DNA from 4 places in the Sporosarcina sp. resist genome. Region 1 is predicted to be linked to each of the others. Evidence: riboswitches for the same ligand, from Rfam matches in the RefSeq annotation. Region 1 holds a riboswitch; each other region holds the start of a gene.

Region 1 (3,584 bases):
AACGAGCATGTCGTATAACTGTCCCCACCCATGGTAGCCGTCTACGCTTAGCGACGTGATCAAACTCTCTTCTTCTTCAGACAGTTTCAGGTTGACCTCTTCACGCCATTCATTCAGTACAAATGCAAATTCCTTCAGTTCATCCGATTCCATTAATCCATTCCATGTATCCTCATCTGCTTTTGCCAGCGTTTGTCGGATTTTAAGCCCGATTGTAGAAAAACGTGCCCCAAGGGAGCCGGTTTCGCCTTGCAGTTGCAATGCTTTTTTATCTGTTGTATCCGCCGCAAGGAAACACCCAATAACGGCACCTGCCTGTGACAGGTCAAGTGCAACCTCTTTTAATGATTCAATAAGGTTTACAACTTCTTTTGACGCACCAGCTGACTGAGGAACTTCAAATGCAGAAGCCGTTTCTTCTAATGAACCTAACTTTTCTTTTACGCTATCCAAATGTATCCGTAGTTCTGTCGATCCACTTCCACCTTTAAAGAAAACGTCAAGATCCCATACTTCAGAATACGTTTTTTGCGTCACTATTATTCCCCCTTAATTCATTCAAAATTTTCTAAAAACACAACTTGATTATAACATGAATTTTCGGTATGCGAAATAATGCAATTGTGACGGAAGGTTCATACTTTCCTTCGCAGGTTCCACCATTCCTCTGTATACTATTCAGTAGGAGGATTTAAATATGTTTAGAATTATAATTATGACCTTTTCGCTCATTGCGGTCGTTCTAGTCAATGCAGCTGCGAATATAATGCCTATCAATGGAAAAACAACCGGGCAAATCTCTAATAGTTTACCGGTACTATTTACACCTGCAGGATATACCTTTTCAATTTGGGCAGTTATTTATCTGCTTCTCGCTATCTGGTTATACGGCTTTATGCGCAACACAGTAAACATTAATCATGCATTATTCAATCGGAGGGTAGTTTTGTTTGTGCTCAGCTGCCTATTAAATATCACTTGGATTTTGCTTTGGCATTTTGGTTTCTTCGGATGGACAATTATTATCAACCTGGTTCTTCTTTTAACACTGTTAACCATTTATTTTACTTATTCTATAAAAAATAGTCATATTCATGGTAGAGTTCCGATTGCTGTCTATCTAGGATGGGTTTTTGTCGCGACCATTGCAAATATCAGTTACGTCCTTACTTTGCATGAATGGTCTGGTTGGGGACTAAGTGACCCGCTATGGACCGTCATCTACTTGACTATCGCAACCGCTATTGCACTTCATTTTTTATACCATTACGCGGATATAGCATTTAGTGCTGTCTTCATATGGGCATTTATAGGTATCACTGTAAAAAACGGTGCTGATGAACTATTCGTCTCTGCCGCAGCCCTATTTCTTGCAGCTACAATCGCAGGATTCATGTTCTTCAGACGAAAGTCATTCACACCTAAATAAAAGTGCAAGACACTGTTTAGCCCCGACAAGCGCTGAAAGACTTGAAGACAAAGGCGGTCTTTGCCTTTTCGGCAAGACTGAAATTAAAGGAAGGCAGTCTAAAATCGCGACATCCTGTCGCAACAAGGAGGGATGTAGCTCAATCCCTCCCCACTGCATGACCCACTTCGTGTGGGCCCAGGGGCTGGCGTCTGGAGTCTAGACATCGATCCATGTAGAACAACTTATACTTTCTTACCTTTAAAAAAATCGCCGTCCTCCCACATTGGGCAGAACGGCGATTTTCTATTTTCTCTCTAAAAGACGCGGTGCTGTAGTGAATAATATTGACGCAACAATTGCTGATAATATTATTGAAGGTATCATGTAACTTGCATTGTATACGAGTGAATAGAGCCATACGGGCTGTCCCTCAGGTGCATAAGATGCAAAAAATACAATTCCACCAATGAAGTGAATCAAGTATCGAAGTAGGCCACCGATAACTGTCCCCACAACGATTGCTGTAACCATTGAGCCTTTGTTGCCTTTTACTTTACTACTTAACAGCCATGCAAGTGTAACACCTGCCACTCCAACCAACGTGTACGCCACGAAGTAATCAAGCGCAGCCTGTATTATATTAAAGACATAGCCTCCCATCATCAGTTGCAATAACCCGCTGACGAAGCCAGTCAGCATACCGCCTGCAATCCCCCATCTAAATGCCATGACAACAATCGGCAACATTGACAGCGTAACCGAGCCACCCTGTGGCATTTTAAAACCAATCTGATCAAGTACAAATGAAATTGCACCTAAAATAGCTATTTCAAGTAAAAGTTGAAGTCTTTTCCGATCCAAATTAATTCATCCCTTTCCTAGCTCAGCGAAAGATGTGGGCATAAAAAAAGACATCCCGAAATAGATGGGACATCGAATATGTCAATTTCCATCCACATTCCTACGCAAGAATAATCTTACAGGTTCTAAGGGTCAGGACGTGCTGTCCAATCTCAGCCAAATAGGCTCCCCCTGTGGTTCCAGTAATTTAGTTGTCTAGTTCATTGTATAAGATGGGGATCCTATAAGCAAGATGATTAACAGGGATGATAATTATCCTATATATGTTGAAATTAAGAATTCCATTAAATTCGCTGCGGCGCTAGGAGATGCCGCCAATCTCAGGCTCCAGTTAACCCTTGTATGGCCTCTTCGCCAAGTTTAATCTAGGGATTCATTTACTCAATATATATATAGTTAAACTAAAATGGAGGGATTCGTGTGTCGAACAATAAACTGTTAGCCGCCCTATGCTACTTTAGTGTCTTCTTCACCCCTTTACTTATACCCGTCATTATTTATTTCGTTTCGGATGACCGTGAAGTAAAACACCATGCCAAGCGCTCTCTCGTTTCACATCTTGTTCCTGTCGTACTTCTTATTGCAGGATTTATCATTTTTTCTTTTTCAATGTTTTCCTTTACCTACGACCTGAATGTAATGCCTAGTGGTAACTTTGGATTTTGGCAATTAACACCTGTCTTATTCATGCTAGTTTATGGAGTTTTGCTCATAGCAATTCTAATTTGGAATGTGTTTCAAGGTGTTAAAGTATTGAAGTGAATGTTTATAAAACCACCTATTCGGGAAAAAAGTAACAAATGCTGTGTTTAGGAGTGATTCGTAATGAATATTGGAAAATTATTAAAAACCGCTATTAAATTGGCGCCTATCGTCTATCCGATTGTTCGCAAAGTAATGAAAGAAAAAAAAGTAACAAGTACGACAATCCCAAAGAAATAATTCGACAGTCTGCAAACGTTTTTTAAGTTTGTAGGCTTTTTTGTTCAGCTCCATATGATATAGTATGGTATGGAAAAGAATGAACGGAAGAAAGGATTTGAACATAATGATTGCAAAAACTGAACAGGAAATTGAAGCGTTAAAGAAAATCGGCAAAATTGTTGCTGAAATCAGGGAAGCGATGAAAGAAGCAACTGTCCCTGGTAAAACGACGAAAGAAATTGATGACATCGGCGGTCGCTTATTCGAAGAAAAAGGTGCAATTTCAGGTCCTATCGCAGAATATGATTTCCCTGGATTTACATGCATCAGCGTCAACAGTGAGGTTGCCCATGGTATGCCTGGTTCCCGCGTGATAGAAGATGGAGAT
Region 2 (3,584 bases), 490 kb from region 1:
AATAACCGGTTGCGTATCCATTTTCGTCTGTGTCTCATAAACTGGACCTAGACCGATATAATCAGCCCCAGCATCAGCTGCCGCAATCGCTTCTGTTACATTATGCGTAGAAACACCTATTAGCATGTCTGGACCAACCTTGTCACGCACTGCTGAAATATATCCGTCTTCCTGCCCGATATGAATACCGTCTGCACCAATTTCAATCGCAAGACCTATATCATCATTGACAATGAAAGGTACACTATATTGTTCACATAATTGCTGACACGCTTGTGCAAATGCCTTCAATTCTTCACCCGTTAATGCACCAGGCCCTTTTTCACGTAATTGAAAGCTCGTTATACCACCCTTTAGCGCCTCTTCTAAGACATGTAACGGGTCGCGTCCCGCCAAATTCACTGTACCCATGATGAAATATAAGTTAACTGTTTGCTTATCCATAAACTACAACCCCTTCCATTGTCTTGTTACCGCGGCGTCCATATGCCCAGTGATTCGTCGGACCATGGCCGCCACCAATTTTAAGTCCATCTTCAATTGCTGCGTGGATAAAACATTTTGCAGAAACAACTGCATTCGCTGCCGTTTCCCCATTTGCCAAAAACGCTGTCAGTGCCGCCGAATACGTACACCCTGTTCCATGCGTATCTTTCGTATCAATCCATGGTGCGCGAACCGAGAACCGTTCCCCGTCAGCCCCCATGAACAGATCTTCCGCATAAGGCGCTTCTTTCCGGTGGCCCCCTTTAATAAGAACCGCCCCCGCGCCCAACGCTATTATATGTTTCGCCGCTCGTTCTATGTCTTCATTCGTCTTTATTTCCATTCCTGCAAGCACTTCTGCTTCTGGAATATTAGGTGTAACAATAGCTGCAAGAGGTACCAGTACAGTCTTCAACGCTTCAACCGCCTGTCTTTCTAACAATGAAGCACCCCCTTTCGCAATCATCACCGGATCAATGACAAGTGGAATTCCGCTCCAATGAAACGCCTCTCCCACTGCATAGATAATTTCTGTCGAAAAGAGCATCCCTGTCTTAATCGCTTTAACATCAAAATCTTCAATAACTGCCTGTATTTGCGCTTTAATAATAGCGGTGTCAACCGGCTGTATCGCCGTCACTCCAAATGTATTTTGCGCTGTCACCGCTGTCAGTGCCGACGTACCGAAAACACCCAATTCTTGGAACGTCTTCAAGTCTGCCTGAATACCCGCACCACCACCACTATCCGACCCCGCAATTGTCAATGCCACACGTACCATTCGATTCGCCACCCTTTTATTTATACTAAAAAGCCGCTTCCCGGTGGCGTAAGAAAGCGGCTAGCCATTTAACTATTCGTAAAAGGCGTACCCACTTTCCTACGCCGGTATAATCCGGATCAGGTTCCAAGGGTCCGCGCATTCATGCACGTCTCAGCCTAAAAAAGGCTCCCCTAGTGGTTGTTAAACTATTCAGCTTTGTAGCAAGTGTAACATATCTAGTGTGAGATTGTGGGAATGTTTGGTCCATTTTCAATAGAAGCATAGAGTAATGGAAATAAAAAACTCCATCAAATAGGTTCAATATATATAATAAACTCGTTTCACGTGGTAACAGTTTATTCCATTCTATCGTCGATAAGAGTATAGTTAATGACATAAACAGAAAGAAGGCGCAGTTTATGCATAAAGCAGACAGCAGACCGAATAATCCCGACAAATCCATGTGGATCAGTCTTTTCGGGGCACTCGTTATTATTGCAGTGGTCATTATTACTAATCTTACAATGGGTTAACATTCACTAAAACCTAGATAGGCCGACATCACAGCGGCCTGTTTTTTTATTCAGAACCCCAAATTCTTTCCACTTCTGAGTCCCCATCCTTAATCCGTATAACATACACGTCTGGATTCGTCAGTGCCTGCCACTGCCCAAAATCGAATCGTTCATCATAACAACTTAATAATAGCGCCATTAAATTCCCGTGTGTCACAAGCACTGTCCGCGAACCGTCACCCAGCTCATCCACAACATCACAGACCCTCGACATCGCTTCACTCGAAGATTCCCCACCCTCATATTTTAGATGAAGGTCAAAAAACGTATCTTCCAGCTTTATCAACCAATCCTCGAAATCCATTGAACTTAGCACGCGCTCCATAAGCCGACTATCCACCTCTACATGCAACTTCTTCCGCTCAGCTATAGGCCAGCCCGTCTGACGTGCACGAGAAAACGGACTCGTAATAATCCGATCCACTTCGATATCTTCGAAAAACGCTACAAGCTGACCCGCCTGCAGAATCCCTTCAGCAGTCAATTCCGCGTGTGGTGCCTGCCCTTCTGCGGAGCAATGACGCACGATGTAAATAACTTTTTCCATACCCGCTTCACCCCATTCTTCTTACTAAATAGACATACAACCCATTCGCAAACTAGCTGTAGTCATCCCTATTACTCTTTTTCCCTTGTATGCTCCAAAGAAAACATCTCAATGTTTTAGATTCCTTAGAAATCACAACAAAAAGTGCCTGTACAATAAACCATCATGAAAATTTAAGCATTCATGGTGGTTTCTTATGCAGGCACTCACTATTATTTATTCATCTGGGCAAGGAAGTCAGCTAAAGGGTCTTCCTCTTCTACAACAGAGGTTTCTTCTGGCTCCTTTAACTGTTCCCAATCAAAATTATCCAGATCATCCTCTATGTTAATCAATTGATGTTCTGTTTCCACCTCAACGGCAGCGCTCGTTTCTTCCTGCAAATATAATGCTGCATTTACATCTATTGCATTGCTGTTCAATGATGCAAAGAGAGAAGCTGTGCGGATTGGATCGGACATCAACTGATAGACGATACTCCCTAGTAGCGCCTCGGAATGTTCGTGCTTTAACCAATCACGTTGCGCTTTAGTTAACCCTTTTGGGAGCGGAATTGTTATGGCCTCTCTATGCTTTAAAAGTGAGTCATTCACCCCATCTATCACGAACTCCGCAATTTTACTGGAAAAGTTTCTTCTTTCGACTTCTTTTAACTTTTGCAGTTGCTTTAGTGTGTGGTCAGATGTATCTGATGGGAGACGAAATGTAATGGGCTGTCCCCTTTTTAATCCCGCGTCATTCATGCATAGTCACCTTACTTTGTTTTAACTAACTTTTCTTCTTCTTTAATTTTGACTTGTTGATTTTTTTTCGCAAAGTCTGAAATTAACTTGTAATAAGCGTTGGCCATCATCCAAACACTTTCTTTTTCATCTTCAAAGAAATCGATATTATAACCATCTAAGCTATTATTTAACGTTTTAAGATAGTCTTTAAGGACAATAGAGCCTCCGCCGATGAAATAGCAGATCTCAGATTGCGAGTTTCTTGCCCATACATTCCGTAAATGGCGGTATTGCTTTTTCGCTAGCTCCAAGAGAATCCGGTCTACAATGTCATGAACACTTGTCCGGCTTCCTTTTACCATAATATGATTACGGTTATTTTTCTTCGTTATAATGTCCACAACATCTAGACGACTGTCCAACTCTACGCCATGTCTAACATAAATTTCTTCCCGAATAGCATCCAGAGACTCTGAAACACCCAAGTT
Region 3 (3,584 bases), 960 kb from region 1:
TGCAACAGAAAAATACGGTCTGACAGAAACAGTGCTTCCTCTACGTCATGTGTGATGAAAAGGACAGTTGATTTGCGCTTTTCCCACAGATTGATTAGCCACTCTTGCATAGCCAGTCGGGTGATGGCGTCGAGTGCTGAAAACGGTTCATCCAACAATAGTAGGGAATTGCCAGAAAGAACAGCGCGTAAGAAAGCGACGCGCTGCTTCATTCCACCCGAAAGTTCTCCTGGATAGTTATCCTCTGTTCCACCAAGACCGAACTCTTGTAATAATGGTTGTACTTGTTCCTTGGCGGCCTTCTTATCTAATCCGGCTACTTCAAGCGGAAGACATGCATTTTCTAAAATGGTTCGCCAAGGCAGTAACAAATCTTGTTGTGGCATATAGCCGACCTTTCCAAGGCGCTGAGTATTTGGATTCCCTTCAAGAGAAATGGTACCCCCTGAGGGTTCATCTAATCCGGTTACAAGACGAAAAATCGTACTTTTACCGGAACCGCTAACACCAATTATCGAAATAAACTCACCGGGAAGAATGTTGAATGACAGATTATCGAGTATGCTGTTGCCTGATTGGTACGTGAATGAAACACCGTCAAACGATAGCATTTATCATTTCAACTCCAGGCCACATTTGTTTTGTATTTGCCATATCCCAAAACATATATTCATAACGAGTTGTATTGAGGAAAATCTCCTCGAGCTTTAACAGTTCATGCTCCGGTTTTCCTTCTGCTGATTTGTTCATTAAATCAATACACCAGCCCGCAAGTTCCTTGAATTCATCCGAAGAATACATCTGAATCCAATCGCCATATAACGAGTGATCGGCAGCACCTGGAATAGCATTTAGCTCCTTACCGATTTCCCAGTAACTCCATGCGCAAGGAAGCAGAGCAGCCATCACTTCCGCAACCGTTCCATTTTGACAGACGTGTAACATGTAGTGCGTATACGCAAGTACAATTGGTGACGGCTTAGCGTTTTCAAGTTCCTGTTCAGAAATGCCGAACCGCAGTGCGTAGCTTCGATGCAGGGCCATTTCCTTGTTCAGCGTCCCATCGAGTAGTGTCGCGAATTTGCCCATCGTTTCCAAGTCGTCGGCTTTTACAGCCCCGATCGCAAACAGTTTTGCATAATCAATCAAATACAAGTAATCCTGTACCATATAAAACCTGAATTTATCCGGATCAAGCGTCCCATCGCCAATTCCTTGTACGAACGGATGGCTATGATTCTGTCTCCAGATTGGTAACGTCTTTTCTAACAAACGGTCAGTGAACTTCATGATTCCAACACTCCCTTTGTATTCTTGAAAACCAAAAAACCCACTCCTTGAAGAAGAAGTGGGTTGTAGACAATCAAAAGTATCCCGGAAAATAGACCGGCAGAATTATTGTGTCAGCACCTCTTCCTTACGCTGGTATTAACCAGTTCAAGTTATAAGGGTCAAGGCACATGCCTCTCTCAGCTCTGTTAGAGCACCCCTAGCGGTGGATCATATGAAATTGGACTCATCCCCATTATAAGCATATTAAAAATAGAAGGTCAACCTTAACTTTGCGAAAAGTTAGAAAGGAATGTATGTTTCCTTTTACGAGAATTATCCTGTAAAGTAGAAAGAAAAAGTGTTGAAGGGGGAAATGAATTTGAAATTTTTCCATACAGCGGACTGGCATTTAGGCAAGCTCGTTCAAGGTATATATATGACAGAAGGACAGCGTTATGTGCTTGATCAATTTGTAGAGGCAGTCGAAGAAGAGAAGCCAGATGCGGTCGTTATCGCAGGCGATTTGTATGACCGTGCGGTGCCACCTACAGAAGCGATTGCACTACTTGACGAAGTGCTTGGAAAAATTACTATGGAACTTGGAATACCTGTCCTAGCGATTGGAGGAAACCATGATAGCCCGGGACGCCTCCATTTTGGAAGCGGATTGATGCGAGTAAATGGCTACCATATTGCAGGTCAGATGACGAAAGTAATCGAACCGGTCGTTTTGTCAGATGATTACGGTGAGGTTCATTTCCATCTCGTACCATTTGCGGATCCTTCTGTTGTAAAACATTTGCACGAAGATGAAACGATTGTGAACCATAACGATGCGATGAAGAAAGTGACGGCAACTATCCGTGAACAAATGGCAGAGGGGGTCCGACATGTATTTGTTGGACATGCTTTTGTGACACCTCACGGAGAAAGTGAAAATAACACGAGTGACTCCGAACGACCGTTGGCAATTGGTGGGGCAGAATATGTGTCGGCGCATCTTTTCGAAGGATTTAATTATACTGCACTTGGCCACCTACATCAGGCACATTATGTGTTAAATGAAACAGTGCGATTTGCGGGTTCGCCAATGAAATATTCGATTTCAGAAGAACATCATAATAAAGGGTTTCTAATTATCGAACTTGATGCTGCAGGGCAGGTATCTGTTGAGAAACGGGAGTTGAAGCCAAAGCATGATATGCGGACGGTTGTAGGGACGATGGAAGATATTTTGTTGCACCCAGTAAGTGAGGATTATGTTTTTGTTAAATTGCTAGATGAGACACCGGTTTTATTCCCGATGGAAAAAGTACGGTCAGTCTATCCGAACGCGATGCATGTTGAGCGTAAAGTGCTCATGCTGACCGCAAATGCGGTTGATGAACAACGTATGGAACATGGGAAGCATGATGATTTAGCACTCTTTAAAGCATTTTACGAAGAGATGAAAGGAGAAGCGGCAGACGTAGAAACGGAGACCCTCTTTTCAGAAGTGCTCCATGAAGTTATGCACAAGGAGGGGACACAGCTGTGAGGCCAATTCAATTAATGATGACGGCATTTGGACCATATAAAGGGACGGAAACGGTCGATTTCAGGGAATTGAAAGACAATCGACTCTTCGTTATTTCAGGAGCTACTGGTGCGGGGAAAACCACGATATTTGATGGGATTTGTTTTGCGCTATATGGTCAGGCGAGCGGAGAAGATCGAACGGATAATCGTGCGATGCGAAGCGACTTCGCAGACGACGCAGTTCAAACGACCGTTGAATTGACGTTTGACATTCATAATCGAACGTACCGCATCATGCGGCAAATACCGTATGTCAAACAGGGGAACAAGTCCGAAACGTCTGCGCGCTGCGAGTTCTATGAACTGACGGAAGACGGGGAGGTACCACTTGTCGACAGGCAGATTGTATCTGAAATTAACAAGAAGGTAGAAGAACTAATCGGCTTTACACAAGCACAATTCAGTCAGATTGTTATGCTGCCGCAAGGAGAGTTCCGAAAGTTTCTAACGTCTGATACAGAAAATAAAGAAACAATCATGCGGAAAATATTTAAAACAGATAAGTACCGTGAAATAGTGGAGCAGCTAAAAGGGAAGAAAGACAGCGCACAAGCGACTCTGACGAAAGAGATGCAACAGAGCGAAGGACATATTGGACAAATAGCGACCTTACTGCCCGAGCGTGAGTCATCGGTCTTTACTGTTCTGGCGAATGAACATTACAATGTGAATCAAGTCGTTCAAGGATTAGAAGAAGAATTTGCGTTTTATCAAGACAAGACGGTTGTTGTTAA
Region 4 (3,584 bases), 310 kb from region 1:
TAGTATAATTGAGAATCGTCATAAGAAAAAGAGTTTTTCTTAAATATCGGATAATGTTCTTTCCATCACGCCAAAACTGTACGATAGTAGACAAATTCTCATAATTGAAAGACAGTATATATGTTGAACAAATGAATACGGCGTATGCGCTTTACAAGGGCTTTTGGGAGGCTACTGAAAAAAACCTTGTACTTGAAATGAATTAGGATTCCCCCTAATACCGCTTCGGCGCTTTGTGGATGCCTCCCGCGAAGACGCGCCTGCGCTAGATAGTCTATGTGAGAAAGAGCTTTTCATTATCTGCGATGAAAACTGCAACCCGGAGTGTGTCTTTCTTGAATAGAATTAGTAGCAAAAAATAAGCACATTATTATCTCGGCGTATACATCTCAAAATCACATTTCTCTCGATAATGAACATCCTAGCGCAGGCGCGGCAAAGGCATCCCCAAAGCGCCAAGCGTTCTACAATCCCCCCCCCCGAATTAATACTCTCTCCTTATTGAGCGCCACAGTAAATTTAGTGGGATTCTTTAATTCAACATATACAGGTAAAAAATTTCTCTCTTATACAACCTAACAGCCCATTTTTAATAATTCCCACTCGTCTACTTGCATATAATTGTTGTATACTTATTGTAGTAAATCTATGCTTAATCGAAAGTGAGTGGAAATTCATGGGCCGTAAATGGAACAATATCAAAGAGAAAAAAGCGTCAAGAGATGCGGACACGAGTCGCATTTATGCAAAATTCGGACGTGAAATTTATGTAGTAGCGAAGCAAGGCGAGCCTGATCCTGAATTGAATCAAGCGCTAAAATTTGTCGTAGAACGCGCAAAAACATATAGTGTACCAAAAGCGATTATTGACCGGGCAATTGAAAAAGCAAAAGGTGGTTCAGAAGAAAACTTTGACGAGCTTCGCTATGAAGGATTCGGACCAAATGGCTCGATGGTTATTGTCGATACACTGACAAATAACGTAAATCGTACTGCATCAGAAGTACGCGCCGCATTCGGTAAAAATGGCGGTAATATGGGTGTCAGCGGATCCGTTTCCTATATGTTTGATGCGACTGCAGTTATCGGAATTGAAGGTATGTCCGCCGACGACGTTCTCGAACTTCTAATGGATGCGGACGTCGAAGTGCGTGATATTCTAGATGAAGAGGAATCGGTCATCATCTATGCTGAGCCAGACCAGTTCCATGCTGTTCAGGCAGCTTTAAAAAGTGCCGGTATTACAGAGTTTAACGTCGCTGAAATAACAATGCTTGCACAAAACGACTTGACTCTGTCACCAGAAGCTCAAGCACAATTCGAGAAAATGATTGACGTACTGGATGATTTGGAAGATGTTCAACAAGTGCATCATAACGTCCACTTAGACGACTAAGCGCAACTGTTCATCCTTTCATTCATTCCATTGACGTGCTATGCTACTAATAGATTGACAACTTCATAACATATTCGACCATTAGGGGAATCCTTTTAAAGGACTGAGAAACGAGTTCCACTCCGCTACCCTTATCACCTGAACAGGTTTGTACCTGCGTAGGGAAGTGGCGTGTCTTCCTATCAGTGCATTCTAATGCCATCGACAGACCACTTTCCATACCTGGAAAGTGGTCTTTTTTTATGAAGAAAAGCGGAAGGCGCCGTTTAGCCCCGAAAAGCGCTGGAAGGCTTGACGATAAAGGCGCTCTTTGCCTTTTCGGCAAGACTGAAGCGACTCGAGGGGCTGGCGCCTGGAGTCTAGACAACAAGAAAAGCGGAAGGCGCCGCTACAAATGAACGCAGCTTAAGTGCGCCACTTCCTGTGGCAACAGCTGCATGACCTACATCCTGTAGGCCCCCGACAGGCATAAGACGGTTTACGAAGAGGGCGTCCTTCAGCCCTCGCAGTAAAACGACTTATGACCCGAGGGGTTGGCGCCTGAAACTAGACCCTATTCCCAGGTGAAAACATATACTATTTCTTTTCGATAAGGAGGAGTTCGATGAAGATAATTGCCGTAACAGATGACAAAATGGAACGTAGCCAATTGCTTGATACCCTGCTAGCAATCGAACCTTTTATCGACGCAGCCATCTTACGTGAGAAATCGAAAATGGATTCAGAAATAATAGCGTTGATTCGACAATTAATCGAATCTGGCTTTAATTCAACTAAACTAATTGTCCATGGGCGAACGAATGTCGCTTCAATTACCGGGATTAACAAAGTTCAACTTCCCGGATACGGCGAACCGCTAACGCTACTCAAAAAAAAATTCCCGGCTATCTCCTTCGGCAGATCTGTCCACTCTTATGGTGAAGCTGAAACTGCTTATAAAGAAGGTGCTGACTGGATTCTTTATGGTCATTTATTCGAGACAAGTTCAAAAGTTGGCCTCTTCCCCCGTGGAACCGATGAGCTTTTTCAAATCGTTGAATCGCTAGCAATTCCTATCTACGCAATTGGTGGAATTCAGCCGCATCACCTTCCGCAATTAAATCAAGGCGGAGTTGCAGGAATTGCATTGATGTCGTCCATTTTTGGCAGTGACAATCCTGAAGTTGCAGCAACAGCCTATAAGGATGCGAACCATGTCACAACCAGTTGATGTTGTCGTTATTGGGGGAGGGATTATTGGTTGCAGTACAGCTTATTATTTAGCAAAAGAGGGTTTGTCAGTTCACCTTGTTGAACGCGATAAAATCGCTCAAGGGACTACCCGTGCAGCTGGCGGAATGCTCGGTGCTCACTCTGAATATTTGAATGATACCTTTTATTCATTCGCGCAAGAAAGTCAGGTACTGTATTCAGAATTCCAACGTGATGCAGGGGCGGACTTCGGTTATACAGCTGGCGGTATTGTTCAGTTTGCTTGTTCCGAAGAAGAACGAATTGCCCTCTCCCGTTGGAAAAACGCAGTTCATCTTTCAGCTGAACAAGTTCGCGAACGAATTCCACATGTCGCCCCTCCTGCTTTTGGTGCGTATCTTTTTGAAGAAGACGTTCATGTTCATCCTGAAAAGGCTTGTCTGGCATATTGCGCAGCGGCTAAAAGTTTGGGCGCTACTGTTTCAGAACAGGCCACAGTCGATGAAATCACACTGTTAAATGGCGGCTATCAGATACGCATTGCGTCGTCCGTTATCAACGCAAAACATCTAGTCATTGCAAGCGGTGCAGCGAGTGCCAAGCTTGTGTCAGGGCTGCAAATGACCGCAGTGAAAGGCCAATGTATGCAACTCAATGCGGTAGGCATGCAATTACCTTATACACTTTTCCATAAAGGCTGTTACGTAATTCCACGCTCGGGTGGAACGCTCGTCATCGGGGCCACGATGGAATACGGACATACAGACTTGCAGATAACTGATGCCGGTAATTTGGCATTAAGTGCTATTGCGGAACGTTTTATACCTGGTCTTTCCCGCCTTCCTGTTATGAACAGATGGGCAGGTCTACGTCCAAAAACCGTTGACGACTTACCGTATATCGGTCGGATTCCAGGGAATGAAAATATGTATATTGCAGCTGGTCATTTCAGAAATGGGATTTTATTGGCGCCCGCAACCGCCTGCTTGATTCGTGA

What was found. Region 1 has a riboswitch for thiamine pyrophosphate ahead of thiT (energy-coupled thiamine transporter ThiT). Riboswitches for the same ligand answer to the same signal wherever they lie in the genome.
Region 2: another riboswitch for thiamine pyrophosphate. It lies ahead of thiD (bifunctional hydroxymethylpyrimidine kinase/phosphomethylpyrimidine kinase); the one in region 1 lies ahead of thiT (energy-coupled thiamine transporter ThiT).
Region 3: another riboswitch for thiamine pyrophosphate. It lies ahead of tenA (thiaminase II); the one in region 1 lies ahead of thiT (energy-coupled thiamine transporter ThiT).
Region 4: another riboswitch for thiamine pyrophosphate. It lies ahead of H7992_RS01910 (thiamine phosphate synthase); the one in region 1 lies ahead of thiT (energy-coupled thiamine transporter ThiT).

The regions. Positions count from the first base shown of each region.
Region 1 is NZ_CP060287.1:689,527-693,110, reverse strand. Features, by position in the region: gene H7992_RS03370 (M3 family oligoendopeptidase) at 1-537, opposite strand, end outside; gene H7992_RS03365 (tryptophan-rich sensory protein) at 698-1,429, shown strand; gene thiT (energy-coupled thiamine transporter ThiT) at 1,715-2,272, opposite strand; TPP riboswitch at 2,353-2,454, opposite strand; gene H7992_RS03355 (magnetosome magnetite crystal formation protein family) at 2,693-3,034, shown strand; gene H7992_RS24565 (hypothetical protein) at 3,098-3,214, shown strand; gene map (type I methionyl aminopeptidase) at 3,321-3,584, shown strand, end outside.
Region 2 is NZ_CP060287.1:203,741-207,324, reverse strand. Features, by position in the region: gene thiE (thiamine phosphate synthase) at 1-444, opposite strand, end outside; gene thiD (bifunctional hydroxymethylpyrimidine kinase/phosphomethylpyrimidine kinase) at 437-1,267, opposite strand; TPP riboswitch at 1,347-1,452, opposite strand; gene H7992_RS00940 (histidine phosphatase family protein) at 1,829-2,371, opposite strand; gene H7992_RS00935 (hypothetical protein) at 2,584-3,114, opposite strand; gene H7992_RS00930 (ParM/StbA family protein) at 3,126-3,584, opposite strand, start outside.
Region 3 is NZ_CP060287.1:1,653,865-1,657,448, forward strand. Features, by position in the region: gene H7992_RS08385 (ABC transporter ATP-binding protein) at 1-611, opposite strand, end outside; gene tenA (thiaminase II) at 598-1,290, opposite strand; TPP riboswitch at 1,398-1,501, opposite strand; gene H7992_RS08395 (exonuclease SbcCD subunit D) at 1,652-2,809, shown strand; gene H7992_RS08400 (AAA family ATPase) at 2,806-3,584, shown strand, end outside.
Region 4 is NZ_CP060287.1:381,801-385,384, reverse strand. Features, by position in the region: gene H7992_RS01915 (YebC/PmpR family DNA-binding transcriptional regulator) at 677-1,396, shown strand; TPP riboswitch at 1,470-1,578, shown strand; gene H7992_RS01910 (thiamine phosphate synthase) at 2,001-2,606, shown strand; gene thiO (glycine oxidase ThiO) at 2,590-3,584, shown strand, end outside.